DNA from 4 places in the Streptomyces sp. NPDC058579 genome. Region 2 is predicted to be linked to each of the others. Evidence: riboswitches for the same ligand, from Rfam matches in the RefSeq annotation. Region 2 holds a riboswitch; each other region holds the start of a gene.
What was found. Region 2 has a riboswitch for cobalamin ahead of metE (5-methyltetrahydropteroyltriglutamate--homocysteine S-methyltransferase). Riboswitches for the same ligand answer to the same signal wherever they lie in the genome.

Region 1 (7,692 bases), on a different contig from region 2:
GTCCGTGTCGGCGTGTTCCTCGATCAGGTCCCCGAGCCGGTCCAGCTGCTCCTCGCGGAGCGTCCCGAACGACGTGTCCGGGGCCGGGACGAAGCGCCGCCCGGCCGCCGCCGCGACCTCCCGCAGGAACGCCCGGCGGAAGCCGTCGCTCTCCAGCGAGCCGTGCCAGTGCGTGCCCCAGACCGCGCCGACCCGGCACCCGTCCAGGAACGGGTCCCCGCCAAGGACCTCCGCGACCCCGTGGTGGATCTCGTACCCCTCCACCCGCTCACCGAGCGCCTCGCCGACCGGCCGCGCGAGCGTCTTCTCGGCCGCGAACCGGACCCGTACCGGCAGCAGCCCGAGCCCGTCGACCGTGCCGGCCTTCGACTCGACCTCGTCCTCGATCCGCTCCCCGAGCGCCTGGAAGCCGCCGCAGATGCCGAGCACCGGCCGGCCCTCCGCCGCGCGCCGGGCCAACGCGTCCGCGAGCCCGCGTTCGCGCAGCCACGCGAGGGCCTTCACCGTGCCCCGGGTGCCCGGCACGATCACCAGGTCCGCGTCGACCAGCTCCTCGGCCCGGTCCACGAACCGCACGACGACGCCCGGTTCGGCCGCCAGCGCGTCCACGTCCGTGAAGTTCGACATCAGCGGTACGGCGCACACGGCGACCCGCAGCACGTCCGAGCCGACCGGCGGCGCGACGACCGACTCGCGGACCGCGCCCCGCAGGGAGACCCGCAGTCCGTCCTCCTCGTCGATGCCGAGCCCGTGCGCGTACGGCAGGACACCGTACGTACGCCGCCCGGTCAGCCCCAGCAGCATGTCGAGCCCCGGCTCGAGCAGGGTCACGTCGCCGCGGAACTTGTTCACGAGATAGCCCGCGATCAGCTCCTGGTCCTCCGGCGCGAGCAGCGCCGTCGTGCCGAAGAACTGGGCGAACACCCCGCCCCGGTCGATGTCCCCGACCACGAGCACCGGCAGCCGCGCGGCCCGCGCGATGCCCATGTTCACGATGTCGGTCCGGCGCAGGTTGATCTCGGCCGGACTGCCCGCCCCCTCGCAGATCACGGCGTCATACGTGCCCCGCAGCTCCTCCAGGCACGCCATCACCGGCTCGAAGAGCTCCTTCTGCCGCCCCCCGTGGTAGCCGCGCGCGCTCAACTCGCCCACCGGCTTGCCCATCAGGACGACCTGGCTGGAGCGGTCGCTGCCCGGCTTCAGGAGGACCGGGTTCATCAGCGCGGTCGGCTCGACCCGGGCCGCCTGGGCCTGCATGGCCTGTGCCCGGCCGATCTCCGCGCCCTCCCGGGTCACGAAGGAGTTCAGGGACATGTTCTGGCCCTTGAACGGGGCGACCTTCACGCCCTGCCGGACCAGCCAGCGGCAGATGCCCGCCGTGACGACGCTCTTGCCCGCGTCGGACGTGGTCCCGGCGACCAGCAGCCCGCCGCCCCTCATATCGTCCTCCGCTTCACCGCACGCGCCTTCAGCGCGCCCGCCACGATCCGTCCGCCCACACAGACGGCGAGCGTAAGCCCCGTCACCCGGCGCGAGAGCCGGACCGCCCGTTCGATGTCCGCGACCTCCACGGCCCGTCCCTCCCCGTTCAGTACGGGCCGGTGCTCGACCCGGCCGCCGTACGACAGCGTCCCGCCGAGCCGTACCCCGAGCGCCCCCGCGAAGGAGGCCTCCACCGGGCCGGCGTTGGGGCTCGGGTGCTTCGCCGCGTCCGCCTTCCAGGCGCGTACCGCCCCCCGCGGATCGCCCCCGGCCACCGTCGCCAGCGCGGCGGTCAGCCGGGCGCCCGGCCAGCCGGCCACGTCGTCGAGCCGGGCCGAGGCCCAGCCGAACCGCCGGTACCGTGCCGACCGGTGGCCGACCATGGCGTCCAGGGTGTTCACCGCCCGGAAGCCGACCAGGCCCGGTACGCCCGCGACCGCGCCCCAGACCAGGGCCCCTACGACGGCGTCGGAGGTGTTCTCGGCGACGGACTCCACGACCGCGCGGGCCATTGCCGGACCGTCCAGGGACTGCGGATCGCGCCCGCAGAGATGGGGGAGCCGCTCCCGGGCCACGTCCAGGTCGCCGGCGGCGAGCGCCCCGCCGATCGCGCGGGCCTCCCGGCCCAGGGTCGTCCCGCCGACGACGGCCCACACGGCGGCGGCGGTCAGCGCGGCGGAGGCCCGGGGGTGGTCACGTACGGTACGGGCGGCCAGCGCGGCGGCGCCCGCGGCGCCCGTGACACAGACGGCGGTGTGCAGCGCGCCCCACCCGCGGTGGTCGCGCCAGAGCAGCTTCTCGACGGCCCCTGCGGCGCGCCCGAACGCGGCGACCGGGTGGCCGCGGCGGGGGTCGCCGACGATCAGATCGGCGGCAAGGCCGGCGGCCGCGCCGTAAGCGAATACACCTGGGGCAGCACTGCGGCCGGGCATGGCGCTGTGTCCTCACTCAGGGTCCGCGCCCTGGCTCGACGTGACCGGCGGCGAGAGTTCCTGGCTCCCGGGGGAGCGACTCCCCGGTCACAGTGGCGGGACCGCGCCGGATTCGCACCGGGCTTCCTCTGTTTGCCGCCGTAATGGCCCCGGAAGTCCACCACGTGTGCGAACACCCGTCAACTCACGCTTGACCTGCGGCGGGACACTGTGCGAAGCACCACACGGACCCGGTGAAACGACGACCGGGCGGGCCGCACCCGAAGGTGCGACCCGCCCGGCCGGCGGAGCGGGATCGTCGTCAGACGACGATCAGATAGATGCCGTACGCGACGGCCGCCGCGCAGAGCGCGAAGCAGGCGTACGCGCCGGTGCGCGCCATGGCCGCGGAGCCGCCCTGGGCCGCGGCCTGCTCCTGCTTGGAGAGGCCGATGATGCCGAGGGTGAAGAGGCCCACGAGGGCGACGGTCGCCACGAGGCTGACTCCGAAGACGGAGCCGAGAGCTGCCCAGTCGATCTTCATGTCGTTGGTTCCTTACACCGCGGCCGAGGCGGCGGGGGCTGCCGGGTCCGTGGGGGCCGGCGAGGGGATGGTGGTCTTGAGGTCGTCGTCCGCGACGGTGGCGAAGGAACCGGCGGGGGCCGGCGGGGTGACGGCCGCGATGGCGGTGGTCACGACGCCCGCGGGCTCGCCGTCGATCTCGTCGGCCGTGACGTTGTGGTGGTCGACCGGCTTGCGGCGGGAGAGCGCCCAGATGACCGCCGAGCCGGCGACCAGGAGGACCGCGACGACGGCGACGCCCCAGGGGCCCTGCTTGGTGAGGAACTCGGCGCCGGCGCCGACCAGGCCCGCGGCGGGCAGGGTCAGACCCCAGGCGACGAACATCCGGGTGGCGGTCGACCAGCGGACGACACCGCCCTTGCGGCCGAGGCCCGCGCCCATCACGGCGCCGGAGCAGGACTGCGTGGTGGAGAGCGAGAAGCCCAGGTTGGACGAGGCCAGGATGACCGTGGCCGCGCTGGTCTGGGCGGCGAAGCCCTGCTGCGGCTGGAGGTCGGTGAGGCCCTTGCCCATGGTGCGGATGATGCGCCAGCCGCCGAGGTAGGTGCCGAGCGCGATGGCGATACCGGCGGAGACGACGACCCACATCGGGGGGTTGGAGCCGGGGGCGAGGACGCCGCCGGTGACCAGGGCGAGGGTGATGACACCCATCGTCTTCTGCGCGTCGTTGGTGCCGTGGGCGAGGGAGACGAGACCGGCGGAGGCGATCTGGCCGGCCCGGAAGCCCTTTGCGGTGGCCTTCGTCTCCGTCTTGGAGCCGAGCTTGTACGTCAGCTTGGTGGCCGCCATCGCGGCGAGGCCGGCGACGAGCGGCGCGGCGATCGCGGGGATCAGGACCTTGCTGACCACGGTCGAGCCGTTGACGGCCGACCAGCCGGCCGACATCACGGCCGCGCCGATCAGTCCGCCGAAGAGTGCGTGGGAGGAGCTGGACGGCAGACCCAGGAGCCAGGTCAGCAGATTCCAGAGGATGGCGCCGACGAGCGCCGCGAAGATCACTTCAGTACGAATGCCCTGTTCGTTGATGATCCCGCCGGAGATCGTCTTGGCGACCTCGACGGACAGGAAGGCACCGACCAGGTTGAGCACGGCGGACATGGCCACCGCGGTCTTGGGCTTGAGGGCACCGGTCGAGATGGTCGTCGCCATCGCGTTGGCGGTGTCGTGGAAACCGTTCGTGAAATCGAACACGAGAGCTGTCACGACCACAATCGCGAGCAGCAGCGTGATGTGTTCCATTTACCCAGGCAATCGTTTGACGTCAGTGGCTGGACGAACGTAGGCAACCTGAGTGAACGGAAGGTGAACTGGGCCGGGCGTTGTGGTGTCCCAAATCGGGTTCCAGCCATTCCGCTTGAGCCGCCGAGGGGCCTTGCGTGAACGCTCTGTCCACGATGTGAGCGCCGTGCGACCCCGGGTAATCCGTGCCGTCACCGGAAACAGGGGACATCGCCCGCTTCGCCCACCCTCGCCCGTGTCAGCCCGTGGACGGGCCCGGAGGGTCGTCATCCCGCCGAGGGACCCGCAACGAGATCCACGTCACTCTCACAGGGGACCGCCACGGGCGGGTTCGTCCGGTGGCAGCCCCGGCCCGACGTGTCGACACTGGGACCGTGCGCCCCGCTACAGCGACGGCAGCGGCCGTCACCACTCTGCTCGGTGCCGGTGCGGCCGCGCTCGCGGCCGGTCGGTACGCCGGTGACATCGCCCTGAAGGCGACGTCAGGACGGCCCCTGCCCGGCGACCCCCGGCTCACCGTGCACGCCACGGGCCCCGGCCAGGTCACCCTGACCCGCAGCCTCGCCTCCCTGCGCCCCGGTACGTACGGGATCGAGGGCCCCGGCGTCCACGCGGTCGTGGGCCCGGTCCTCGACCGCGTGCCGCACACCGCCGACACCGTCGTACGGCGCCTGGAACGCGTCGAGCACGGCGACCTGGGCCCCGGCGCCCGGGTCCGGCTCACGCCCGAGCTGCACAGCGGCACCCCGGAGACCGCCCTCGGCGTGGCCCAGGAGGACGTCGAGATCCCCGGCGAACTCGGCTCCCTCCCCGCCTGGCTCGTCCCCGGGCCGCGCTCCACCTGGGTCATCGCCCTGCACGGCATCGGCACCACCCGCCGGCACCCCCTGAACCTCGTCCCCTTCCTCTCCCGCCGGCAGATCCCCGTCCTCTGCCTCTCCTACCGGGGCGACGAGGGCGCGCCGCAGTCCCCGGACGGCCTCGGCCACCTCGGCGACTCCGAGTGGCGCGACGTCGACGCGGCCGTCCGCTACGCCGTCCGCCGGGGCGCCGAGCACGTCGTCCTGCACGGCTGGGGGACCGGCGCCACGATGGCCCTGCACGCCGCCGCCGAATCCGGCGTACGGGACGTCATCCGCGGCCTCGTCCTGGACTCCCCGGTCCTCGACCGGGAGGCCACCCTGCGCAACCTCGCCGCCGCCCGGGGCGTCCCTGGACCGCTGCTCCCGCTCGCCGTGCGCGCCGCGACCGGCCGGGGCTGGCCCCACGGCGACCGGCTCCCGGAAGTCGCCGACCCGGCCGCCCTGCGCGTACCGACGCTCGTCCTGCACGGCCCCGGCGACACGATCGCCCCCTGGGAACCCTCCCTCGAACTGGCCGCCCGCCGACCGGAACTGGTCACCCTCCACACCGTCAGGAACGCCCCGCACGCCGCGATGTGGAACGCCGACCCGATCCGCTACGAGGAGGCCCTGCGCCGCTTCCTCACCCCCCTTCTGTAGCGCTCCCGCGAGCCCTCCACGAGTCTTCCGCTTGCCCCGCGCCGGGCCGCGGTGGCGCCACGGCCGGGGCCCGGCGCGGGCGTCCTTCGATTCCGATTGGGCTTTCGGGCCGTCAACGGGAAGACTGCCTCCGTGACGTCTCGAAAGCCCGATGAGCAATTGGCGCGCAACTCCAGACTCCGACTTGTCCGACCGCGGGCACTCGCCACCGCCCGGCGGGCCGTGACGACCCGGCGCACCCGCCCGGCCCCGCGCCCGCCGGAGGGCACTCCGCCCCGCGCGGAACTGGCCCGCCAGGCCCGGACCGTCCTCGCCGACGCCGTACGGATCGCCCGCTGGGCGGCCCTCGACGCCGAGCCCGGGACCGCCGCCGCACCCCGCCCGCAGGCCGTCCCCGACCAGGAACGGGCCGCCGCCGCGCTGGACCTGACACCCGGCCAGATCCGGGCCGGCTGGGACCGCGCCCGGCTCGCCGGACTCGTGGAGCTCCACGGCGACACCGCCCGCCCCGGCTGGCGGCTGCACGCCTGGGACCGCGACGACTCCGCCGTGCTGCGCGGCTGGGTCGCCCTCTTCGACGCCTGGTCCCTGGTCCACCCCGCTCCGGAGGACGTCGCCCCCGGCGCCGTCGCCGAGGTCGTCGAGGCCGTCCCCCAGGTGCTCTCGCTCCTCCAGCTCTCCGCCGGACCCGTGGTGGTCCCGGCCCTGCTCGACCTGCTCGGGCAGCGCGTCGACGAACTGCGCGAGGAGCGCTGCGAGGTGCCCGTCGAGGGCGCCCCCGCCCCCGTCACGGCCTCCGCCGCCGGGCCCGACCGGTTCGCCGCGCTGCTCGACTGGGCCCTGGAAGGGCTCGCCGCCGTCGGCGCCCTGACCCTCGGCGAGGGGTCCGAAGGCCGTCAGGCGACCCTGACCCCGCTCGGCAACTGGGCGGTCTGGGTCAAGCTGGAGCAGATCTGCGTCGCCGCCCAGAGCCCGGCCGGCAACATCGAACAGTCCGCCGAGGACATGCTCCGCGGCTGCGCCGGCCTCACCCCAGGACCCGCCCGCGACGAGTACCGCGCCTGGCTCGCGGCCCGCACCCTCGCCGGCGCGGTCGCCGAGCTGATCGCCGTCGCCCGCGGCGAGGACGCCCTGCTGCGCGGCCTCGCCTTCGAGGCGCTCCGGGTCGTCGGGGCCCCCGCCGAGGCGGAGGTCCGCGCCGCGGCCGAGGAGGTCTCGCTGCGGCCGTACGCCCTGCTCTGGCTCGCCGAGTACGAGGGCGCCGACCCCGACGACGCCCCCGAGGTGCTCACCCGCGAGGAGGCCACCTGGCTCTGGGTGGACACCGCCGCGGCCGTCGCCGACCACGGCGAGAGCACGCTCCTGGTCCGGCACCTGGAGTCGGCCGTCCAGGGCACGGTCCCGGCGCTCCTCGACGAGGTCCGCGCCATCGGCCACCCCCGTACGGTCCAGGTCCTGGTCGCCCTCGCCGCCGCCCACCCCGACCCCGCCCTCGCCAAGGCGGTCCGCCGGGCGGCCTTCCAGGTGCACACCGGGGGAGCCTGACGCTCAGCGGCCCGGGCCCCCGCGCCCGGGCTCTCCGCCATGGGTCTCCGCAGGGCTTCGCACCCCGGCTCTGTGTCTCTGCTCTCCGCCCCGGTTCTCCGTCCGGGCTCCCCGCCCCCTCCTCAGCCGGTGGCCCCCGGCAGGTAGGTGCCGAAGCTCCAGACGTTCCCCTCGCCGTCGCGGGCGATGTAGTCCCGCGAGCCGTACTCCTGGTCGGTCGGCGGCATCACGATCTCGACGCCGTGGGCCACCGCCCGCGCGTGGTGTTCGTCCACGTCGTCCACGTGGACGTACACCCCGCTGGGCCCGGAGCCCTCGACCAGCTTGTCGAACTCGGTCCCCGTGCCCTTGCTGCCGAGCATCACCATTCCGTTGCCGAACGACAGCTCGGCGTGCATGACCTTGCCGTCCTCGCCCTCGTACACCGCGG
Region 2 (7,692 bases):
CCGGCCGAGGAGACCCTTGAGCCCGTGGACGACGGCACCGCCGGACGCCCCTGAGCCCCTCCCCCTCCGCCACCTCACCGCGCCGAATCCGCCACCGGGTACGGCACGAACGTGCCGCTGTTCTGGTCGATCCGCAGCGGGAGGCCGAGCGGCGGGACCGCCCGCTGGGGGCAGTCGAGCCGTTCGCAGAGCCGGCAGCCCATCCCGATGGGGGTGGCCGCCGCCGCGTTGTCGAGGTCCAGGCCGTCGGAGTACACCAGGCGTGAGGCGTGGCGGAGTTCGCAGCCCAGACCGATCGCGAAGGTCTTGCCCGGCTCGCCCCAGCCGCCGCGGTGCCGGGTGACGGCGCGGGCCGTCCACAGGTAGCGCTGGCCGTCGGGCATGGCGGCGATCTGGACGTGGATGCGACCGGGGGCGGCGAACGCCTCGTACACGTTCCACAGCGGGCATGTGCCGCCCGCGCGGGAGAAGTGGAAGCCGGTCGCCGACTGCCGCTTGGACAGGTTGCCGGCCCGGTCGACGCGGACGAAGGAGAAGGGCACCCCGCGCAGCCGGGGCCTTTGCAGGGTGCTCAGCCGGTGGCAGACGGTCTCGTGGCCGAGGCCGAAGTGGTCGGTGAGCCGCTCGATGTCGTAGCGGAACTCCTCGGCGACGGTGTGGAAGGAGCGGTACGGGAGGATCAGCGCCGCCGCGAAGTAGTTGGCGATCCCGATCCGGGCCAGGGCGTGGGCGGGCGAACCGGCCGCGAAGTCCTCGGCCGCGTGCCGGTCGAGCTCCGCGCCCCACTCAAGCAGAGCCAGTTGGGTGGCCATGCGGAAGGCACGCTGCCCGGGGCGCAGGCGCGGGGAGAGGTGGAGGGTCCGCGTCGTCCCGTCGTAGTGGTGGAGCCGGTCACCGGTCTCGGCGGAGAGCCTTACGCCGTGGGTGTCGGCGAGCCGGGCCGTCAGGGCCCGGACGACCTCGCCCGGCTGGATGCCGATCTCCGCGGCGAGCCCTTCCGCCCCGAGGTCGATGTCGTGCAGGTAGTTCTGGCGGCGGTAGAAGAAGTCCCGGATCTCCTCGTGCGCGGAGCGCGGCGACTCGCCGGCCGCGTACCGGCCGTCGGCGGCGTCGGCCAGCTGCTCGGACAACGCCTGGTTACGTCGGCCCAGTTGGACCAGGACCCGGGCGACCTCGGGCAGCCGCGAGGCCAGCTCGGCCAGCTCGGAGGGGGCGACGCGGGACGCGGACAGCTCGGCCGCGAGCGCCTCCCGGAGGTCCGCGACCAGGCGGCCGGTGTCCCGCTCGGAGAAGAAGCCGGGGTCGACGCCGAAGGTCTCGGTGAGCCGCAGCAGCACGGGCACGGTGAGCGGGCGGGAGTCGTGCTCCATCTGGTTCAGATAGCTCGGCGAGATGCCCAGGGTCCGGGCCAGCTCCGCCTGGCTCATCCGGCGGTCCTCGCGCAGCCGCCGCAGCCGCGCCCCCGCGTACGTCTTGGCCACCGCGCGCTCCTCCTCCGTGTCTGTCCGGGACAGGGGCAGCGTACGTCAGGCGGCACGCTTCGCACCCTTCGCAATCTTGGCAATCCGGCTCCGGAAGATTCGCAGAACTTGGCATGGCTCCACGATTGATGGCACTGCGTGCCAGTGCCAGAGTCTGAGTGCGGCCCGCCGGACCCCACAGGCTCGAACCGGAGCCGGGACCCGATTCACGCCCTGATGTCGGCCGTCCTGGCCACGCGACAAGCCTGGAGCGGCCAGATTGCTCACCTCCGCCCCGTCCGGGCGCCGGCGGGCCGCGACCCATCACGAGACACCTAGTGCCACCCCGCAGGAGCTCCACGGGGAGAGCCGTGCAGGGCTTGGCAAACGCAACAGAACCAAGGAGACGGTGACGATCATGGCAGCGACGAACCCGACCGCGGAGCAGCTCGCCCAGCGCTGGGCGACCGACCCGCGCTGGGCCGGCATCGAGCGCACGTACAGCGCCGAGGACGTGCTGCGGCTGTCCGGCAGCGTCCGCGAGGAGCACACCCTTGCCCGGCGCGGCGCCGAGCGGCTCTGGCGGCAGCTGCACGACCTGGACTACGTCCACGCGCTCGGCGCGCTCACCGGCGGCCAGGCCGTCCAGCAGGTGCGCGCGGGCCTCCAGGCCATCTACCTCTCCGGCTGGCAGGTCGCCGCCGACGCCAACCAGGCCGGTCACACCTACCCCGACCAGAGCCTCTACCCGGTCAACTCGGTGCCGCAGGTGGTCCGTCGGATCAACAACGCCCTGCTGCGCGCCGACCAGATCGCGACCGCCGAGGGCGGCGACGACACCACCGACTGGCTCGCGCCGATCGTCGCCGACGCCGAGGCCGGGTTCGGCGGACCGCTCAACGCCTTCGAGCTGACCAAGGCGATGATCGCGGCCGGTGCGGCGGGCATCCACTACGAGGACCAGCTCGCGTCCGAGAAGAAGTGCGGCCACCTCGGCGGCAAGGTCCTCGTGCCCACCGCGCAGCACATCAGGACCCTGAACGCGGCCCGCCTCGCCGCCGACATCGCCGACACCCCGACCCTGATCGTCGCCCGCACCGACGCCCTGGCCGCGACCCTGCTGACCAGCGACGTCGACGAGCGCGACGCCGAGTTCGTGACCGGCGAGCGCACGGCCGAGGGCTTCTACCGGGTCCGTAACGGCATGGGCCCGGTCATCGCGCGCGGCCTCGCCTACGCCCCGTACGCCGACCTCATCTGGGTCGAGACGGGCACCCCCGACCTGGCGCAGGCGCGGGAGTTCGCCGAGGCGATCCACGCGCGGTACCCGGACCAGATGCTCGCGTACAACTGCTCGCCGTCCTTCAACTGGAAGGCGGCCCTGGACGACGACCAGATCGCCAAGTTCCAGCGCGAACTGGGCGCGATGGGCTACAAGTTCCAGTTCATCACGCTGGCCGGCTTCCACTCCCTCAACCACGGCATGTTCGACCTCGCCCGCGGCTACGCGGAGCACGGCATGACCGCCTATGTCGACCTGCAGGAGCGGGAGTTCGCCGCGCAGGCGCAGGGCTTCACCGCCGTCAAGCACCAGCGCGAGGTCGGCACGGGCTACTTCGACCTGGTCTCCACCGCCGTCAACCCGGCCTCCTCCACCACGGCCCTGGCCGGCTCCACGGAGGAAGAGCAGTTCCACTAGGCCCTTGAAACCGGGGCCCCGCCAGGCGGCCCGGCCCCGGGTCCCGTCCCAGGGCCCGGCCCCGGGTCCCGCCCGGCCTCCACCGGGTCATGCCCCCGCCTCAATCGGGTCCCGTCCAGCCTCCCTCAGGTCCCACCCCAGGAGAATCCGATGCCCACCACCGCGCTGACCCACCGTGTCCGCGTTCTCGCCGCACCGGGTGACCGGCACGCCGAGATCCTCACCCCCGCCGCCCTGGACTTCGTCGGGAAGCTGGCGGAGGCGTTCGGCGAACGCCGACTGGACCTGATGAAGGAGCGCCGCCGCCAGGCCCTGCGCCTGGCCGGCGGGGCCCCGCTGGTCTTCTCCCCGATCACCTCCGTCGTCCGCGACGATCTCTCGTGGCGGGTCGCGCCGCCCGCGCCCGGTCTGACCGACCGGCGGGTCGAGATCACCGGTCCGCCGGACCGCCGCATGGCGGTCAACGCCCTCAACTCCGGTGCCCGCGTGTGGATGGCGGACTTCGAGGACGCCACGGCGCCGACCTGGGAGAACGTCGTCGGCGGCCAGGTCGTCCTGCGCGACGCGATCGACCGGCGGATCGACTTCACCAGCGAGGACGGCAAGGAGTACCGGCTCGCCGACCGCGACCGGCTCGCCACGATCGTCGTACGGCCGCGCGGCTGGCACCTCCTGGAGGAGCACCTGGAGTTCGACGGTGCCCCGGTGCCGGCCTCCCTCGTCGACTTCGGTCTGTACTTCTTCCACTGCGCGCAGCGCCAGATCGACGCGGGACACGGCCCGTACTTCTACCTCCCGAAGCTGGAGAACCGGTACGAGGCCCGGCTCTGGAACGACGTGTTCCTGCTGGCGCAGGAGCTGCTCGGCATCCCCCGGGGCACGGTCCGCGCCACCGTGCTCATCGAGACGATCACGGCCGCCTTCGAGATGGAGGAGATCCTCTACGAGCTGCGCGAGCACAGCTCGGGTCTCAACGCGGGCCGCTGGGACTACCTGTTCAGCCTGATCAAGACCTTCGGCCACCGCACCGACTTCCTCCTGCCCGACCGGGCGAAGGTCACCATGACGGCGCCGTTCATGCGGGCCTACACCGAACTCCTGGTGCGCACCTGCCACAAGCGGGGCGCGCACGCGATCGGCGGGATGGCGGCCCAGGTGCCGAGCAAGGACCCGGCCGCCCACGAGGCGGCGCTCGCCAAGGTGCGCCTCGACAAGGAGCGGGAGGCGGAGGACGGCTTCGACGGCTCCTGGGTCGCCCATCCCGGGCTCGTCCCGGTCTGCCGCGAGGTGTTCGACGGCGTGCTCGGCGACCTGCCGGACCAGCTCCACCGGACGCGGGACGACGTGGAGGTCACCCCGGCGGACCTGTTGTCGGTACGCCGGATCAGCGGACCGCCCACCCAGGAGGGCATCCGCACGAACATCGCCGTCGCACTCGGCTACTTCGCGGCCTGGCTGCGCGGTCAGGGCGCGGTCGCCCTGGACGGGCTCATGGAGGACGCGGCGACCGCCGAGATCGCCCGCGTCCAGATCTGGCAGTGGGTGCGGCACCGGCTGATCGACCGGGAGACCGTCGTACGCCTGCTCGACGAGGAGCTCGAGGCGCTCGGCGCCCGGTACCCGTGGGCCCCGCTGGAGGAGGTGCGGGCGATCTTCGAACGGAACGCCCTCAGCGGCGAACTGCCGCTCTTCTTCACCCCGGACGCCTACTCCCGCCACCTCGTGCGCCACGCGGAGCCCCGCTCATGAGCGCCGAGAGCGTGGGCGCCGGGACCACGGGTGCCGAGACCATGAGCGCCGAGACCACGGGCGCCGAGGAGATCACCCGCGTCGGGGTGGTCGGCGGCGGCCAGATGGGGGCGGGCATCGCGGAGGTCTGCGCGCGGGCCGGACGGCACACGATCGTCTGCGAGACGGACGCCGTGGCCGCCCGGGCCGCGCGGGAGCGGGTGACCGCCTCCCTCGACCGCGCCGTACGACGGGGCAAGCTGGAGCCGGCCGCCGCGCAGAGCGCCCTCGACCGGCTCGTCTTCACCGGCGATCTCGAGGAGCTGGCCGACCGCCAGCTCGTGATCGAGGCCGTCGTCGAGAACGCGGAGGCCAAGACCGAGGTGTTCACCCGCCTCGACAAGATCGTCGAGGATCCGTCGGCGGTCCTGGCGACCAACACCTCCTCGCTCCCCGTGATGCGCCTCGGCATGGCGACGGGCCGCGCCGACCGGGTGGTGGGCCTGCACTTCTTCAACCCGGTGCCGGTGCTGCCGCTGGTGGAGGTCGTGACCTCGCTGCACACCGCTTCGGACACGGTCGCCCGCGTGGAGCGCTTCGCGACGGAGGCCCTCGGCAAGACGGTCGTGCGCTCGCAGGACCGGGCCGGGTTCGTCGTCAACGCGCTGCTCGTGCCGTACCTGCTCGCGGCGATCCGTATGGCCGAGTCCGGTTTCGCCACGGCCGCCGACATCGACGCCGGCATGGAGCTGGGCTGCGCCCACCCGATGGGCCCGCTGAAGCTGGCCGACCTCATCGGCCTCGACACCGTCTCCTCGATCGCGGAGTCGCTCTACGAGGAGTTCAAGGAGCCCCTCTACGCGCCGCCCCCGCTGCTCCAGCGGATGGTGGAGGCGGGGCTACTGGGCCGCAAGGCGGGCCGGGGGTTCCACCCGTACCCCGGCCGGGACTGACCCCCTGAGCTGCGGGGCGGACCCGCGGGCGTGTCTCACCTCACCATCCGTATGGTGGACATCTCCCGGCACGGCGCCGGCCGGCCCCTTAGGGTGGCCGGTGCAGCTGGTTCGCCCCGTCAGCCGGACGGGATGCGTCGTAAGAGGGAACCCGGTGGGAATCCGGGACTGCCCCGCAGCGGTGAGCGGGAACGACCGCCGTCATACGCACTGGACCCGTAGGGGTCTGGGAAGCGACGGCCAGTAGGTGTCCTCCCCCGTGGAGGATGTGCCCGCGAGTCCGAAGACCTGCCATCTGCCCGTGCACGGACCATTCGTGCGCGGACATTCCGGTGACCTCGAGGGCGGGTCGGCGACCACACCAGACGGAGACCGGCGCGTACCGCGCGAGTCGGCCGTCCGGTCGGTCACCCTTCGCGTTCTCGTCCCGTCGCCGGGATCTCAGGGATTCATCTCGCGAAGGAGATCTCCGTGACCACCAAGCCCGCAGCCGCGGCAGCACGGGCCACCGTGTACGGCTACCCCCGTCAGGGGCAGCACCGGGAACTGAAGAAGGCGATCGAGGGGTACTGGAAGGGCCGCGTCACCGCCGACGCCCTCCGGACCACCGCCGCCGAACTGCGCCGCGCCCACTGGAGCCGGCTCGCCGAGGCGGGCGTCCACGAGGTGCCGACCGGCGACTTCTCCCTCTACGACCACGTCCTGGACACCACCGTCATGGTCGGCGCGATCCCCGCGCGGCACCGGGAAGCCGTCTCCGCCGACGCTCTCGACGGCTACTTCGCCATGGCGCGCGGTACGCAGGACGTCGCGCCGCTGGAGATGACCAAGTGGTTCGACACCAACTACCACTATCTGGTCCCCGAGTTGGGTCCGGACACGGTCTTCACGGCCGACTCCGCCAAGCAGGTCGCCGAGCTGACGGAGGCCCTCTCCCTCGGCCTGACGGCCCGTCCGGTCATCGTCGGACCCGTGACCTATCTGCTCCTCGCCAAGCCCGCGCCCGGGGTGGCCGCGGACTTCGACCCGCTGACGCTCCTCGACCGGCTGCTGCCGGTGTACGCCGAGGTCCTCGCCGACCTGCGGGCCGCGGGCGCCGAGTGGGTGCAGGTCGACGAGCCCGCCCTGGTCCAGGACCGCACCCCGGCCGAGCTGAACGCCGCCACCCGCGTCTACCGCGAGCTCGGTGGCCGCACGGACCGGCCGAAGCTGCTGGTCGCCTCGTACTTCGACCGGCTCGGCGAGGCCCTGCCCGTGCTCGCCAAGGCGCCGGTCGAGGGGCTCGCGCTGGACTTCACCGGCTCTGCCGCCGCCAATCTGGAGGCCCTCGCGGGCGTGGGCGGGCTGCCGGGCAAGCGCCTGGTCGCCGGCGTGGTCGACGGCCGCAACATCTGGGTCAACGATCTGGCGAAGTCCCTCACGACCCTCGGCACCCTGCTCGGTCTCGCCGACCGGGTCGACGTCGCGGCCTCCTGCTCCCTGCTGCACGTCCCCCTCGACGCCGCCGCCGAGCGGGACATCGACCCGCAGATCCTGCGCTGGCTCGCCTTCGCACGCCAGAAGACCGCCGAGGTCGTCACGCTGGCCAAGGGCCTGTCCCACGGCACCTCCGCGATCGCCGCCGAACTGGCCGCCAACCGGGCCGACCTGACCTCCCGCGCGGAGTCCCCGCTCACCCGCGACCCGGCCGTGCGCGCCCGTACCGGCGCGGTCTCCGACGCCGACACCCGACGCTCCCAGCCGTACGCCGAGCGGGCCGCCGCCCAGCACGCCCACCTCGGGCTTCCGCTGCTGCCGACGACCACGATCGGTTCCTTCCCGCAGACCGCCGAACTGCGCACCGCCCGCGCCG
Region 3 (7,692 bases), on a different contig from region 2:
GCGGTCGTCCGGGTCGGGCAGGTAGGTGTCGAGCAGCGTCAGATAGAACTGGACGTGCACGGCCTCCTCGAACAGCTGACGCGACAGGTACAGGCGCGCCTCCGGGGAGTTGATGTGCTTGTAGAGCGTCAGCACGAGGTTGTTCGAGACGATCGAGTCGCCCGTCGCGAAGAACGCGACCAGGCGGCCGATCATGTGCTGCTCGCCCGGCGTCAGCTTGGCGAGGTCGGCGACGTCCGAGTGGAGGTCGACCTCCTCCACCGTCCAGGTGTTCTTGATCGCGTCCCGGTAGCGCTCGTAGAAGTCCGGGTAGCGCATCGGACGCAGCGTCAGTTCGAAGCCCGGGTCGAGCAGGTTCTTGTTGTCGGACATTACTGGCAGGCCTCGCAGGACTCGGGGTTCTCAAGGGAGCAGGCGACGGCGTCGGGGTCGGCGGCCTGCTGGACGGGGATGGTGGCGGCGGTCGGAGCGGCGGCCTGGGCGGCGCGGGCGATCCGGGTCGCCGGGCGGGAGCGCAGGTAGTACGTCGTCTTCAGGCCCTGCTTCCAGGCGTACGCGTACATCGACGACAGCTTGCCGATCGTCGGCGTCTCCAGGAACAGGTTCAGCGACTGAGACTGGTCCAGGAACGGCGTGCGGGCCGCCGCCATGTCGATCAGACCGCGCTGCGGGATCTCCCACGCCGTCCGGTACAGGTCGCGCACCTCGGCCGGGACCCAGGTGAAGCCGGCCACCGAGCCGTTGGACTCGCGCAGCGCCTCGCGGGTCTGCGCGTCCCACACGCCGAGCCGCTTGAGCTCCTGCACCAGGTACGAGTTGACCTGGAGGAACTCGCCCGACAGCGTCTCGCGCTTGAACAGGTTGGAGACCTGCGGCTCGATGCACTCGTACACGCCCGCGATCGAGGCGATCGTCGCCGTCGGCGCGATGGCGAGCAGCAGGCTGTTGCGCATGCCGACGGTCGCGATCCGCTCGCGCAGCGCGGCCCAGCGCTCGGGCCAGTTGAGCTCGACGTCGTAGTGGTCGGGGTGCAGGACACCGCGCGCGGCGCGGGTCTTGTCCCAGGCCGGGACCGGGCCGTTGCGCTCGGCGAGGTCGGCGGAGGCCTCGTACGCGGCGAGCATGATCCGCTCGGCGATCCGGGTGGAGAGCGCCCGCGCCTCGGGGGAGTCGAACGGCAGCTTCAGCTGGAAGAAGACGTCCTGGAGGCCCATCGCGCCCAGGCCCACCGGGCGCCAGCGGGCGTTGGAGCGGCCGGCCTGCTCGGTCGGGTAGAAGTTGATGTCCACGACCCGGTCGAGGAAGGTGACGGCCGTACGGACGGTCTCGTCGAGCCGCTCCCAGTCGATGTCCGAACCGACGACGAACGCACCCAGGTTGACGGAGCCGAGGTTGCACACGGCCGTCTCCCCGTCGTCCGTGACCTCGAGGATCTCCGTGCAGAGGTTCGAGGAGTGGACCGTGTGGCCGGGCTCGGCGGTCTGGTTGGCCGTACGGTTCGAGGCGTCCTTGAAGGTCATCCAGCCGTTGCCGGTCTGGGCCAGGGTCCGCATCATCCGGCCGTACAGGTCACGGGCCGGCATGGTCTTGCGGGCAAGCCCCTTCGCCTCGGCGGCGCGGTACGCGGCGTCGAACTCCTCGCCCCACAGGTCGACCAGCTCGGGCACGTCCGCCGGGGAGAACAGCGACCACTCGGCGTCCGCGTTGACCCGGCGCATGAACTCGTCCGGGATCCAGTGCGCGAGGTTCAGGTTGTGCGTACGCCGGGCGTCCTCACCGGTGTTGTCGCGCAGCTCAAGGAACTCCTCGATGTCCGCGTGCCAGGTCTCCAGGTAGACCGCGGCCGCGCCCTTGCGCCGGCCTCCCTGGTTCACGGCCGCCACGGAGGCGTCCAGGGTCTTCAGGAACGGCACGATGCCGTTGGAGTGCCCGTTGGTGCCGCGGATCAGCGAACCGCGGGCACGGATGCGGGAGTACGACAGGCCGATGCCGCCCGCGTGCTTCGAGAGGCGCGCGACCTGGTGGTACCGGTCGTAGATGGAGTCCAGCTCGTCCAGCGGGGAGTCGAGGAGGTAGCAGGACGACATCTGCGGGTGACGGGTGCCGGAGTTGAAGAGCGTGGGGGAGGACGGCAGGTAGTCGAGCCGGCTCATCAGCCGGTAGAGCGCGGCGACCTCGTCGAGCGCGCGGGTGGAGTCGTCCTCGGCGAGGCCGCAGGCGACGCGCAGCATGAAGTGCTGCGGGGTCTCGATCACCTGGCGGGTGATCGGGTGGCGCAGCAGGTAGCGGGAGTAGAGGGTGCGCAGACCGAAGTAGCCGAAGCGGTCGTCCGCCTTACCGTCGATGAGCGCGTCGAGACGGTCGGCGTGCAGCTTGACGAAGTCGGCGGTGCGGTCGGCGATCAGGCCCTCGTGGTGACCGACGGCGACGGAGGCGGAGAAGCAGACCGAGCCCTGGGAGGCCGCCTCGTCCGCGATCGTGATGGTCAGCAGCCGGGCCGCGAGCCGGGAGTAGGCCGGGTCCTCGGCGATGAGACCCGCGGCCGCCTCGGTGGCCAGCTCGCGCAGCTCCGCCTCGTCCGAGCCGGCGTTGCGGCCCCGCAGAGCGGCGGCGGCGACCTTGCCGGGGTCGGTGTCCGTGAGGTCGGCGGTGAGGTCGGTCAGGGTCCGCAGGAGCACGGTCCCGGGTCCGTCGCTCTCGTTGCCGTCGCTCTCGATCGCTGCGGCCGGATCGGCGGGCGCGATGGTCACGTGGGGCTCTCCCTCGCTCGGCTCGGGGCCGGCGCGGGAGGCGGGCGGCGGCTCCCCGAAGGCAGGGGAGAACCGCGCCACGGCCCACTCCGCGAGGCCCAGACGTCTGTGACACCCGGAACGGAAGGACCGGGTGCGCTGTCGGCAGGTCTTCGGACTGACCGGACGGACGAAGCCGTCAAAAGCACACCGTTGCGGGACAGTTCCGGATTCGCACCGGATTCCCCTGCGACGACAGCGAGCACGAGCATACATGTGGGGGGCGCCGCTCTTGGCACCCCCCACATGTTGTGTCGCCCCCGAATTCGTTCGGGAATCAGGGAATACCCGGGGGTCACAGCTCCAGGGCGTACGTGAGCAGCGGCTCCATGTCCGGGATCGGCTTCCAGTCGCGTTCCGGAGTGCGGACGAAACCCATCCGCTCGTAGATCCGGTGCGCGCCGGACATGCCGCGCTGCGTGGAGAGCCGGACCCGTACGCACCCTTCCAGGGTCCGCGCCCGCTCGACACAGGCCCGGACGAGCGCCTCGCCGACCCCTCGGCCGCGCGCCGCCTTCGCGACCGCGAGCATCCGGAACTCCGCCTCGCCCGCCCCGGCGAGGTCGGCCCACGGCCGGTCTCCGGGGGTGAAGGTCACCCCGCCGAGCAGCCGCCCCGAGCGGTCCGCCGCGACCAGGACCTCGGCCTCGGCGTCGCGCCGGGCCACGTCGCGCAGGACGTGCAGGTAGTCGTCGTCCTCGCCGAAGTCGAGGTGTCCGTCGTCGAGGAAGGCGCGGGCGGTGATCTCGCCGAGCGTCTCGTACTCCTCGGGCCGTACCGCCCTGATCGTGATGTCCATGGCCCGCAGTCTGCCCGAGGGGCACGGCGAAGGGCCCGGGGATTTCCGCTCGGAAACCCCGGGCCCTCACGTGGTGCCGTTACGGCGTCAGTGCGAGCTCACGCCGACCTTCGGCAGCTCGGTCGAGACGCCCTTGTCGCCCGCGTCCGCCGTGTAGTCCGACGGCGAGGTCTCGTCCACGCCCTCCGGCGCCTTGACGGCCTTCAGGACGAAGGTGAGGACGACGGTGACGATGACGTTGAGCACGAAGGCGGTGAGGCCGATGTAGCCGATCTCGCCGATCCCCGGGATCTCGGCGGACGAGCCGCCGAAGTGCTTCTGGGTCGGGCTGGCCACGCCGTACGCCGCGGCCGTGCCGTAGACCATGCCGACGGCCCAGCCGGCGAGCAGCGCCCAGCGGTGGAACCAGCGGGTGAAGAGACCGCCGACCAGGGCCGGGAGGGTCTGCAGGATCCAGATGCCGCCGAGCAGCTGGAAGTTGATCGCGACCGTCTTGTCCATGGTGAGGACGAAGGCCAGCGCGCCGACCTTGACCAGCAGCGACACCAGCTTGGACACCTTGGTCTCCTGCGCCGGCGTGGCGTCCGGCTTCAGGAAGTCCTTGTAGATGTTGCGGGTGAAGAGGTTGGCGGCGGCGATCGACATGATCGCGGCCGGTACGAGCGCGCCGATGCCGATGGCGGCGAAGGCCACACCCGCGAACCAGTCCGGGAACATGTTCTCGAACAGCTGCGGGATCGCCAGCTGGCCGTTGGAGACCTTGACCCCGGCGGCGATCGCCATGAAGCCGAGCAGCGCGAGCAGGCCCAGCATCAGCGAGTACAGCGGAAGGATCGTGGTGTTGCGGCGGATCACGTCACGGCTGCGCGAGGAGAGCGTCGCCGTGATCGAGTGCGGGTACATGAAGAGCGCGAGCGCCGAGCCGAGCGCGAGCGTCGCGTAGCCCCACTGACCCATCTCGCCGGGCACGAGCGCGCCACGCGGCTTGTCGGTCGCCGGGTTGATCGTCGCGTACGCCTCGCCGGCCTTGGCGAAGATCTCGTCGAAGCCGCCCAGCTTGATCGGGATGTAGATGATCGCCACCGCGATGACGATGTAGATCAGCGTGTCCTTGACGAAGGCGATGAGCGCCGGGGCGCGCAGGCCCGAGGAGTACGTGTACGCCGCGAGGACACCGAAGGCGATGAGCAGCGGCAGGTCCTTGATGAACCAGTGCGTGTTCTCGCCGCCGCCGACGCCCATCACGTCCAGGACGGCCTGGATGCCGACCAGCTGGAGCGCGATGTACGGCATCGTCGCGAGGATGCCGGTGAGGGCCACCGCGAGGGACAGGCCCTTGGAGCCGAAGCGGCCGCGGACGAAGTCCGAGGTGGTGACGTACCCGTGCTTGTGCGACACCGACCAGAGGCGGGGCAGGAAGGTGAAGATCAGCGGGTAGACCAGGATCGTGTACGGCACGGCGAAGAAGCCGGCCGCGCCCGCCGCGTAGATCGCCGCGGGGACCGCGACGAAGGTGTACGCGGTGTAGAGGTCGCCGCCGAGCAGGAACCAGGTGACCCAGGTGCCGAACGACCGGCCGCCGAGGCCCCATTCGTCGAGGCTGTTCTCGTTCGCGGCCCTGCGCCAGCGCGAGGCCAGGAAGCCCATGACCGTGACGGCCAGGAAGAAGAAGATGAAGACGGCGAGTGCGACGCCGTTCACGCCGTCGTTCATCGCGACGCACCTGCCTTCCGGGCGCGCTGGTCACGCTGCCAGAGCACGTACGCGATCATCGTCAGCGCGGTCGAGATGACGACCCACGCCATCTGGTACCAGTAGAAGAACGGGATGCCGATGAACGTCGGCTCGACCTTCGCGTACGAACTCACCCAGAGCATCGCCACGAAGGGGGCGAACAGGCAGAGCGCCACGACGACCCTTAGGGGCGTGACGGTTGGTGGTTTGCCCTGTGGCTCTTCCGACGTCTCTTCGGACATACGGCGGACCGTCCCCTCGCTGATCACCTGTTGTAATGCGCAGGAAATCTAGGGGACGGTTTCGCGGTATGGAACCCCTGTCCGGATAGCGGACGGTGGGTGTGCGGCCTTTTGTCAGCCGTTGGGGCGCTTGAGCCTGGCAACGAACTTGTATCGGTCGCCGCGGTACACCGAACGCACCCATTCGACCGGCTCGCCCTGGGCGTCCAGCGAGTGGCGGGAGAGCATCAGCATCGGCAGGCCCACGTCCGTACCGAGCAGGCCGGCCTCGCGCGGCGTGGCGAGCGAGGTCTCGATGGTCTCCTCGGCCTCGGCGAGGTGCACGTCGTACACCTCGGCGAGCGCGGTGTAGAGCGAGGTGTACTTCACCAGCGAACGGCGCAGCGCGGGGAAGCGCTTGGCCGAAAGGTGCGTGGTCTCGATCGCCATCGGCTCGCCGCTCGCGAGCCGCAGCCGCTCGATCCGCAGGACGCGCCCGCCGGGGGAGATGTCGAGCAGCCCGGCCAGCGTGTCGTCGGCCGTGACGTACCCGATGTCGAGCAGCTGCGAGGTGGGCTCCAGGCCCTGGGCGCGCATGTCCTCGGTGTAGGAGGTGAGCTGGAGCGCCTGGGAGACCTTGGGCTTGGCGACGAACGTGCCCTTGCCCTGGATGCGTTCGAGCCGGCCCTCGACGACCAGTTCCTGGAGGGCCTGGCGCACGGTGGTGCGCGAGGTGTCGAACTCGGCGGCCAGGGTGCGCTCGGGCGGGACCGGGGTGCCGGGGGGCAGGGTTTCGGTCATGTCGAGCAAGTGCCGCTTCAGCCGGTAGTACTTGGGTACGCGCGCGGTGCGGGTGGCGACGCCGCCCTCTTTGTCCGTGCTGCCCGCGTCCGTGGCCATGGCCTGCCTTCCCGACTGCTGTGCTGCTGCCGTCACCGGCTCCTCCGTCTGTCGCGGCTCACATGGTGGCACGGACCGGTCACGGGTCGTCGCCCTCCCTCAGGTGTCGGTCCGATAACGGACGCGACTGCCCTTCTTATACACCCTTGACACCCCTAAAGGTCTAGGCCAAGCTCCGGGTACTGGTCTAAACCATTAAAGACCAGGTCCCAGCCCCACGAGCACTACTCGACGTATGTCTTCGCGCGGTGGGGGGGTTGCAGGCATCCCTGAGGAGGGTGGCGTGAAGCGCAAGCTCATCGCGGCGATCGGCGTCGCGGGCATCATGGTCGGCGTCGCGGCATGCGGCGGTACCGACAAGAGCGGGGACAACGCCGGCGGAGACGCCAAGGAGCTGACCGTCTGGCTGACGGTCGACGCCCAGAACAACTGGCCCGAGCTGGTCAAGGCCGCCGATGACGCGGTGACGAAGAAGCACCCGGGCATCAAGATCAACCACGAGTACTACGGCTGGCCGGACAAGAACACCAAGCTCGACGCGGTGCTCGCCACGGACAAGGCCCCGGACGTTGTCGAAATGGGCAACTCCGAGATGATCAGCTACATGGCCAAGGGTGCCTTCGCCGAGGTCGACGCCTCGAAGTTCGAGAACTCGGACAAGTGGCTCGACGCCCTCAAGGACTCGGTCACCTACAACGGCAAGACCTACGGCGTCCCCTACTACGCCGGTGGCCGCGTGGGCACCTGGCGCAAGGACATCGCCGCCGAGGCGGGCGTCAAGGCCGCCCCGAAGACCTGGGCCGAGCTGACCGCCGCGCTCGACGCCATCCAGAAGAAGAAGGGCGACAAGTTCAGCGCCTGGTACCAGCCGTCGCCGGACTGGTACGCCGCGATGTCCTTCGTCTACGAGGCCGGCGGCTCCATCGCCAAGCAGGAGGGCGACAGCTGGAAGGCGAACCTGTCCTCGCCGGAGTCCGTCAAGGGCCTCAACGAGTACAAGAACATCGTCGACAAGTACATGCACGGCGACAAGACCAAGGACGAGTCCGACCGCCCGGTCGTCTTCGGCCAGGGCAACTCCGCCACGATCTTCGCCGCCGGCTGGGAGGGCGCCACCGCGGCCGCCCCGGAGAGCGACAAGGTCGGCGGGCTGAAGGACAAGCTCGAGAACTTCGTGATGCCCGGCCCGTCCGGCAAGAACCTCCCGGTCTTCCTCGGCGGCTCGGACCTGGCCATCCCGGTCAAGTCC
Region 4 (7,692 bases), on a different contig from region 2:
GGGCCTGGAACGCGTCCCGCTCGCTGTCGTGCAGCAGGGTGAAGGCGTGCGCGGAGGTGCCGACGGTCGGGATGCCGTAACGGAACCCGGCGGCCAGGTCCGAGGTGGCGTCGAAGCCGCCGACGTAGGCGGCGCGGGCGGAGGCGACGGCGGCCAGCTCGTGGGTGCGCCGGGCGCCCATCTCGATGAGCCGCCGCCCGCCGGCCGCCCCCGAAATCCGGGAGGCCGCGGCCGCGATGGCCGAGTCGTGGTTGAGGATCGAGAGGATCACGGTCTCCAGGAGCACGCACTCCGCGAAGGAGCCCTCGACCCGCAGGATCGGGGAGCCGGGGAAGTACACCTCGCCCTCGGGGTAGCCCCAGATGTCGCCCGAGAAGCGGTAGCCGGCCAGCCACCGGAGCGTCGGCTCGTCCACGATCGCCTGCTCGCGCAGGAAGCCGAGGACGTCCGCGTCGAAGCGGAAGTTCTCGACGGCGTCGAGGACCCGTCCGATGCCCGCCACCACGCCGTAGCGCCTGCCCTCGGGCAGGCGGCGGGTGAAGACCTCGAAAACGGAGCGTCGTTCGGCGGTGCCGGCCCGGAGGGCCGCCTGGAGCATGGTCAGCTCGTACTGGTCGGTGAAGAGCGCGGTCGACGGCACGTCCACCGGGAGCCCAAGGTCCGCAGCGTTCATGTCAGCGATGCTACCGCAGAAATCGTCAGATTGACGATTTCTAGTTCGGGGTCGGCTCCGGGTCGGCTCGGGGCCGGCTCCGGGTCGCCCGCAGGCCGGCTCCGCGCCCCCTCCGTTCGAGCGCACCAGGGCTGACCCGTTTGTGCGACCCCCCTCCCGAGGTGGCAGCATGGGGTAAGTGAGCGTCGCGCCTATTGAGATCGAACGCACGGAATCGGCTGAAGAGACTTTCGCCGTCGTGGAGCCGGACGTGCCGTGGGTGACTCTCGTCCACAACGATCCGGTCAATCTGATGAGCTATGTGACCTACGTCTTCCAGGCGTACTTCGGTTACTCCAAGGACAAGGCGCACAAGCTGATGCTCGACGTGCACAACAAGGGCCGGGCCGTGGTCTCCAGCGGTACGCGCGAGGAGATGGAGCGGGACGTGCAGGCGATGCACGGCTACGGGCTGTGGGCGACCCTCACCCAGGACCGCGGCTGATGGCCGGACACTTCGAGGTCCTGCCCGGCGGCGGCGCCGCCGTCGCGCTGGACGAGGTCGAGATCGCCATCCTGCGCTCCCTCGCCGTCCAGCTCATGGAGCTGATCGGCCCGGGCGACGAGCCCGTCGAGGGCGAGGACCCGCTCGCCGCGCTCTTCGCCGAGGGCCCGAGCGAGGCCCCGAGCGACCCCGCGCTCAAGCGGCTCTTCCCCGACGCGTACGCGGACGAGAGCGAGGAGCTGCGCTCGGCGGCGGCCGACTTCCGCCGCTTCACCGAGAACGACCTGCGCGCCCGCAAGCGGCAGGACACCCTCATGGTGATCCGCACCCTCGACGCGCTCACCCCGACCGACGAGGACGGCGGCGCCGTCCTCAAGCTCACCGCCGACGAGTCCCGGGCCTGGCTCGGCGCGCTCAACGACCTGCGGCTGACGATCGGTACGCGCCTCGAGGTCACCGACGAGGACGAGAGCGGGGAGCTGTACCGGCTGCCCGACTCCGACCCGCGCAAGCCGATGGTGATGGCGTACCTCTGGCTGGGCGCGCTCCAGGAGTCGCTCGTCGAGACGCTGATGCCGGGCGCCTGATGCCGGGTGCCGGGCGCCTGATGCCGGGTGCCGGGCGCTTGATGCCAGGTGCCTGATGCCCGCCGCCTGATACCGGCCGGTAGCGCGCCGTTCGCTCAGCGGACACTCAAATCCGGATAACGAATACGTCACCAAAGTGTTCTTACTGGTCCTGTTGAGTGGCTTTTGACCCCTTTTTCATGTGGCGTGCGCCACAACGCCCCACCTCGATCACTGTTTCCCCCGTGATAAATCTTCACGACCACTCGGGGACGCCACCCATGTCCCCGGGGGCGCTTGGCCGGCTGACCGCCGGTAGCACTCCAGCCATATCCGGGGGGATCAGCGTGGAGAAAGGCGCATCAACATGACCTCAGTGCAGGTCGACAAGCAGCACGACGGCAATGAGGCCGCGGACTCCGCCGACGGCGAGGGTTACCACCGGGCACTCGGCGCCCGCCAGATCCAGATGATCGCGATCGGCGGCGCCATCGGCACCGGCCTCTTCCTCGGAGCGGGCAAGGGCATCTCCAAGGCGGGACCGAGCCTGATCCTCGCGTACGCCATCGCGGGCCTCGTCATCTTCTTCATCATGCGGGCGCTCGGCGAGCTCCTCATGTACCGGCCCGTGTCCGGCTCCTTCTCGGAGTACGCACGCGAGTTCATCGGCCCCTTCTGGGGCTTCGTGACCGGCTGGACGTACTGGCTCTTCTGGGTCGTCACCGGCATCACCGAAGTCACCGCGGCCTCCGCGTACATGCAGTACTGGACCAAGAACGCCAACGGCTGGCTCGATCAGCCGCAATGGGTCTTCGCCCTGATCTTCACGGTCGTCCTGTTCCTCGCGAACCTGATCTCCGTCAAGCTCTTCGGCGAGCTCGAGTTCTGGTTCTCGATGGTCAAGGTCACCGCGATCGTCGGCATGATCCTGATCTGCGCCGGTGTCCTCACCATCGGCTTCTCCGACGCCGGTGACACCGCCTCGGTCAGCCTGCTCTGGTCCGAGGGCGGCTTCTTCCCCAAGGGCATCGGCTCGACCCTGATGACCCTGCAGATGGTCATGTTCGCCTTCCTCGCCGTCGAGCTCGTCGGTGTCACGGCGGGCGAGTCCAAGGACCCGAAGACCGTCCTGCCCAAGGCCATCAACACCGTGCCGTGGCGCATCGCCGTCTTCTACGTCGGCGCGCTGATCATGATCCTGTCGGTCGTCCCGTGGACCCACTTCCAGCCGGGCATCTCCCCGTTCGTCGCGGCCTTCGAGAAGATGGGCCTCGGCATCGGCGCCGCGATCGTGAACTTCGTCGTGCTGACCGCCGCGCTGTCCTCCTGCAACTCGGGCATGTACTCCACCGGCCGCATGCTGCGCGACCTCGCGCTCAACGGCCAGGGCCCGAAGTTCTTCACCAAGCTCACCAAGAACGGCCTGCCGCTGGCCGGTACGTCCTTCTCGGCCGGGCTGATGATGGTCGGCGTCTGGATCAACTACCAGTGGCCGGGCGAGGCGTTCAACTACGTCGTCTCCTTCGCGACCATCTCCGGCATGTGGGCCTGGATCATGATCCTGGTCTGCCAGATCCGCTTCCGCCTCAAGGCCGACCGGGGCGAGCTGCCCCAGTCCTCCTTCAAGGCCCCGGGCGGCATCTGGTTCAGCGTCTTCTCGCTCGCCTTCATCGGCATGGTCATCGTGATGATGGGCATCGACAAGGACGCGCGGATCTCGCTGTACTGCGCCCCCCTGTGGGGCCTGCTCCTGGGTGTCTCGTACCTGATCCTGAAGGCGCGCAACCCGCAGGGCGCGGCCTTCGTGAAGCGTTCCTGACCTGCTCCGTCTCGGCATTCGGGCCGTTCCGTACCACTCCTCGGTACGGGGCGGCCCGTCTGCTTATCCTGTCGCCATGCTGACCATCACCCGGGCCCTGTACGACCAGATCGTGGAACACTCCCGCGCGGACCACCCCGACGAGGCCTGCGGCGTGGTCGCGGGTCCCGCCGGCAGCGGCCGCCCCGAGCGGTTCATCCCGATGCTGAACGCGGCGCGCTCGCCCACGTTCTACGAGTTCGACTCGGCCGACCTGCTGAAGCTCTACCGCGAGATGGACGACCGGGACGAGGAGCCCGTGATCATCTACCACTCGCACACCGCCACCGAGGCCTACCCCTCGCGCACCGACATCACGTACGCGAACGAGCCCGGCGCCCACTACGTCCTGGTCTCCACCGCCGACACCGACGGCGCGGGCCCCTTCCAGTTCCGCTCCTACACGATCGTCGACGGCGTCGTGACGGAAGAGGACATCAAGGTGGTCGAGGAGTACGTGTGAGGGATACCCGCGAAGGTCGTATGACCGTCTGAGAGACTGACGCGACAATCAAGGGCGGCAGGACCCAGGAAGCCGGTGTGCAATCCGGCGCGGTCCCGCCACTGTGACCAGCGACTTCGCTCGCTGGGAGCCAGGAACTGACCTGCCGCCTCTCACCACCGACTGGGGACGTGGAAATCCCCGGAGGAGGCACGTCCGTGTTCACCCGGCACCGCCGTACCCTGCTGCCCGCCGCAGCCCTCGTCCCGCTGCTCGCCGCCTGCGCGGCCCCCGCGGAGCAGGCCGCCCCCGCGGGGAAGTCCGCGCCGGGATTCCCGTACACCGTCTCCAACTGCGGTGTGAAGACGACCTTCCAGGCGCCGCCGAAGCGGGCCGTGACCATGAACCAGCACGTCACCGAGGTCATGCTCGCCCTCGGCCTGGAGAAGTCCCTGGCCGGCACCGCCTACCTCGACGACCGGATCCTGCCCGCGTACAAGAAGGCGTACGACGCGGTGCCGGTGCTCTCCAAGGAGTACCCCTCCAAGGAGGCCCTGCTCGCCGCCAACCCCGACTTCGTCTACGGGGGTTACGCCAGCGCCTTCGACGCCAAGGCAGGGCGCGGCCGCGACGACCTGAAGAAGTCGGGCATCGAGAGCCGCCTCAACATGGAGTACTGCCCCTCCGGCGCCTCCTCCCTCGCCGACCTCTACCAGGAGGTCGACGAGGTCGCCCGGACCTTCGGCGTCCCCGAGCGCGGCGCCGACTGGACCGCCGAAGCGAAGAAGACCGTCACGGCGACCGAGAAGCGGCTCAAGGGGGTCGCCCCGGTGTCGGTCTTCGTCTACGACAGCGGCGACAAGACCGCGTTCACGGCCGGCGGCAAGGGCATCGGCAACGAGCTGATCACCCGGGCCGGCGGCCGCAACGTCTTCGCCGACCTGGACAAGACCTTCGGCGACGCGACCTGGGAGCAGGTCGTCGCCCGCAAGCCCGACGTGATCGTCATCTACGACTACGGCTCCACGACCGTCGAACAGAAGAAGAAGCGCCTCCTGGACGACCCCGCCCTCAAGGACGTCCCGGCGATCAAGAACAAGCGCTTCGCCGTCATGCCCCTCTCGGACGCGGTCCTCGGCGTCCGCGTCCCGGCCGCCGTCGACAAGCTCTCCGCCCAGCTCCACCCGAACCGGTGACGTCGGTGACGGGGCGGGCGCCGGTGAAGGCGGCCGCCCCCGTACGGGGGCCGCTCCCGTACGGTCTCGTCGTCACCGGCCTCCTCGCGGCCCTCGCGGTCGCCGTCGTCGTCGGGGTCGCCCTCGGCTCCGTACGGATACCCGTGGGCCAGGTCGTCGAGATCCTCACCGGCCGCGCCGCCCCGTCCCCGTACCGCACGATCGTGCTCGACGTCCGGCTGCCGCGCGTGCTGCTCGGCGCGGTCGTCGGCGCCGGACTCGCCGTCGTCGGCGCCGTCCTGCAGGCCCTCGTCCGCAACCGGCTCGCCGACCCCTTCCTCCTCGGGATCTCCTCCGGGGCGGCCGGCGGGGCCGTCCTCGTCCTGGTCCTCGGCATCGGCGGCGGGGTCACCACCACCGTCGCCATGCCCGCCGGGGCCTTCGCGGGCGCCCTGTTCGCCCTCGTCCTGGTCTACGCCCTGGCCCGGCGCGGCTCCACGATGACCGGCGCCCGGCTCGTCCTCGCGGGCGTCGCCGTCTCCTACATCCTGTCGGCGCTGACCACCCTGCTCCTCGTCCTGTCCCGGCGGCCGGAGCACGTCCAGGAGGCGATGTTCTGGTCCCTCGGCGGCCTCGGCTCCGCCCGCTGGGACTCCCTCGCCCTGCCCGCGATCGTCGTCGCCCTCGGCACCGCGCTCCTCGTCACCCTCGCCCGCCCGCTCGACCTGCTCCTCGTCGGCGAGGAGGGCGCGACCGTCCTCGGCCTGGACACCGCCCGCTTCCGGGCCGCCGTCTTCGTCCTGGCCTCGCTCGTCACCGCCGTCATGGTCTCCGTCAGCGGGGCCGTCGGCTTCGTCGGCCTGATGGTCCCGCACGCCGCCCGGATGGCCGTCGGCGCCCCGCACCGCCGCCTCCTGCCGGTCGCCGCGCTCGGCGGCGCGCTCGCCCTGATCCTGGCCGACCTCGCCGCCCGGACCGTCGCCGCGCCCCAGGACATCCCGGTCGGCGTCCTCACCGCGCTCATCGGCGGCCCCTTCTTCCTCTGGCTCATGCGCCACCGCGCGGAAGGGAGCCCGGTATGACCTCCCGGCCCGGTACGACGGAGCTGCGCGTCCAGGGACTCTCGTACGAGACACGGCTGTACGACGCCGACCTCACCGCCCGCCCCGGCGAGACCATCGGGCTCGTCGGCCCCAACGGCAGCGGCAAGACCACCCTCCTGCGCTGCGTCTACGGCACCCTCACCCCCACCTCCGGCCGCATCCTCCTCGACGGCGACGACCTGTCCGCCCTCGGGCCCAAGGCCCGCGCCCGCCGGATCGCGACCGTCCCGCAGGACGGCTCCACCGAGTTCGAGCTGACCGTCCAGGAACTCGTCGCCCTCGGCCGCTCCCCGCACAAGCGCTTCTGGGAGGGCGACACGGCCGCCGACCGGACGCGCGCCGAGACCGCCCTCGCCCGGGTCGGCATCGCCGAGCTCGCCGACCGGCCGTACCCCACCCTCTCCGGCGGCGAACGCCAGCGCGCCCTCGTCGCCCGCGCCCTCGTCCAGGACCCGGCGCTCCTCGTCCTGGACGAGCCCACCAACCACCTGGACATCCGCTACCAGCTCGAAGTGCTCCGGCTCGTCCGCGACTTGGGCACCACCAACCTCCTCGCCCTCCACGACCTCAACCTCGCCGCCGCCTACTGCGACCGGCTGTACGTCCTGGAGCGCGGCCGCGTCGTCGCCGAGGGCCCGCCGGCCGAGGTCCTCACCCCCGCCCTGCTCGCGGACGTCTACGGTGTGGAAGCCGAGGTCATCCCGCATCCGAGGACCGGCACGCCGACCGTCGTCTACGTCCCCGGTCCGCCAGTCGAGCACGAAGCGTCCGCCATGTGAGATCACATTCCGGAACCCGGACCGGGAATCGATACGATGACCGCATGGTTTCCCACGACGTGAGCGAAGTGACGACGCCGGGCAGCGCGCTGCTCGTGGCGCGGCTGCACGTCGACCTGTGCCGTCTCGCCAGCGCGATGTGAGCGGGGGCGCTCGTACCGACCAGCGCCCCACGAAGCACCACCCCGCGCGGGGGCCCAGAGCCGCGCGCCTTTCACGCCACTCCCGACTCCCGAAAACAGGAGCCCACGCCATGGCCATCGAGGTCCGCATCCCGACCATCCTCCGCACCTACACCGACGGCGAGAAGTCCGTCGAAGCCAGCGGTGGGACGCTCGCCGAGCTCTTCGCCGACCTGGAGAAGCGCCACGCCGGAATCGAGGACCGCATCGTGGACAAGGGCCAGCTGCGCCGCTTCGTCAACGTCTACCTCAACGACGAGGACGTCCGCTTCCTCGACGGCATCGAGACCAAGCTGGCCGACGGCGACAGCGTCACGATCCTGCCGGCCGTGGCCGGCGGCATGGTCTGATCCACCATGCGTTACGACTCCCCGCTCGCGGCGGTCGGCAACACGCCCCTGGTCCGCCTGCCCCGGCTCTCCCCGTCGGA

Region 1: linked by a shared signal. The riboswitch ahead of ACFWRO_RS25050 (cobalamin biosynthesis protein) and the one ahead of metE (5-methyltetrahydropteroyltriglutamate--homocysteine S-methyltransferase) in region 2 are both predicted to bind cobalamin.
Region 3: linked by a shared signal. The riboswitch ahead of ACFWRO_RS35580 (ribonucleoside-diphosphate reductase subunit alpha) and the one ahead of metE (5-methyltetrahydropteroyltriglutamate--homocysteine S-methyltransferase) in region 2 are both predicted to bind cobalamin.
Region 4: linked by a shared signal. The riboswitch ahead of ACFWRO_RS23860 (ABC transporter substrate-binding protein) and the one ahead of metE (5-methyltetrahydropteroyltriglutamate--homocysteine S-methyltransferase) in region 2 are both predicted to bind cobalamin.

The regions. Positions count from the first base shown of each region.
Region 1 covers NZ_JBHXPI010000026.1:16,641-24,332, forward strand. Annotated here, with positions in the region: gene ACFWRO_RS25045 (cobyric acid synthase) at 1-1,440, opposite strand, end outside; gene ACFWRO_RS25050 (cobalamin biosynthesis protein) at 1,437-2,414, opposite strand; cobalamin riboswitch at 2,446-2,591, opposite strand; gene ACFWRO_RS25055 (hypothetical protein) at 2,716-2,937, opposite strand; gene ACFWRO_RS25060 (anion permease) at 2,950-4,215, opposite strand; gene ACFWRO_RS25065 (alpha/beta hydrolase) at 4,590-5,717, shown strand; gene ACFWRO_RS25070 (hypothetical protein) at 5,850-7,262, shown strand; gene ACFWRO_RS25075 (VOC family protein) at 7,385-7,692, opposite strand, start outside.
Region 2 covers NZ_JBHXPI010000002.1:481,249-488,940, reverse strand. Annotated here, with positions in the region: gene ACFWRO_RS05050 (cation:proton antiporter) at 1-54, shown strand, start outside; gene ACFWRO_RS05045 (short-chain fatty acyl-CoA regulator family protein) at 75-1,481, opposite strand; gene aceA (isocitrate lyase) at 1,879-3,159, shown strand; gene aceB (malate synthase A) at 3,310-4,908, shown strand; gene ACFWRO_RS05030 (3-hydroxybutyryl-CoA dehydrogenase) at 4,950-5,840, shown strand; cobalamin riboswitch at 5,931-6,151, shown strand; gene metE (5-methyltetrahydropteroyltriglutamate--homocysteine S-methyltransferase) at 6,312-7,692, shown strand, end outside.
Region 3 covers NZ_JBHXPI010000066.1:3,856-11,547, reverse strand. Annotated here, with positions in the region: gene ACFWRO_RS35585 (ribonucleotide-diphosphate reductase subunit beta) at 1-372, opposite strand, end outside; gene ACFWRO_RS35580 (ribonucleoside-diphosphate reductase subunit alpha) at 372-2,750, opposite strand; cobalamin riboswitch at 2,876-3,018, opposite strand; gene ACFWRO_RS35575 (GNAT family N-acetyltransferase) at 3,085-3,588, opposite strand; gene mctP (monocarboxylate uptake permease MctP) at 3,676-5,301, opposite strand; gene ACFWRO_RS35565 (DUF3311 domain-containing protein) at 5,298-5,564, opposite strand; gene ACFWRO_RS35560 (GntR family transcriptional regulator) at 5,679-6,443, opposite strand; gene ACFWRO_RS35555 (extracellular solute-binding protein) at 6,727-7,692, shown strand, end outside.
Region 4 covers NZ_JBHXPI010000023.1:54,080-61,771, forward strand. Annotated here, with positions in the region: gene ACFWRO_RS23835 (nicotinate phosphoribosyltransferase) at 1-673, opposite strand, end outside; gene clpS (ATP-dependent Clp protease adapter ClpS) at 852-1,157, shown strand; gene ACFWRO_RS23845 (DUF2017 domain-containing protein) at 1,157-1,744, shown strand; gene ACFWRO_RS23850 (amino acid permease) at 2,091-3,542, shown strand; gene ACFWRO_RS23855 (Mov34/MPN/PAD-1 family protein) at 3,619-4,044, shown strand; cobalamin riboswitch at 4,041-4,205, shown strand; gene ACFWRO_RS23860 (ABC transporter substrate-binding protein) at 4,242-5,219, shown strand; gene ACFWRO_RS23865 (FecCD family ABC transporter permease) at 5,225-6,280, shown strand; gene ACFWRO_RS23870 (ABC transporter ATP-binding protein) at 6,277-7,080, shown strand; gene ACFWRO_RS23875 (putative leader peptide) at 7,125-7,223, shown strand; gene ACFWRO_RS23880 (MoaD/ThiS family protein) at 7,334-7,612, shown strand; gene ACFWRO_RS23885 (PLP-dependent cysteine synthase family protein) at 7,619-7,692, shown strand, end outside.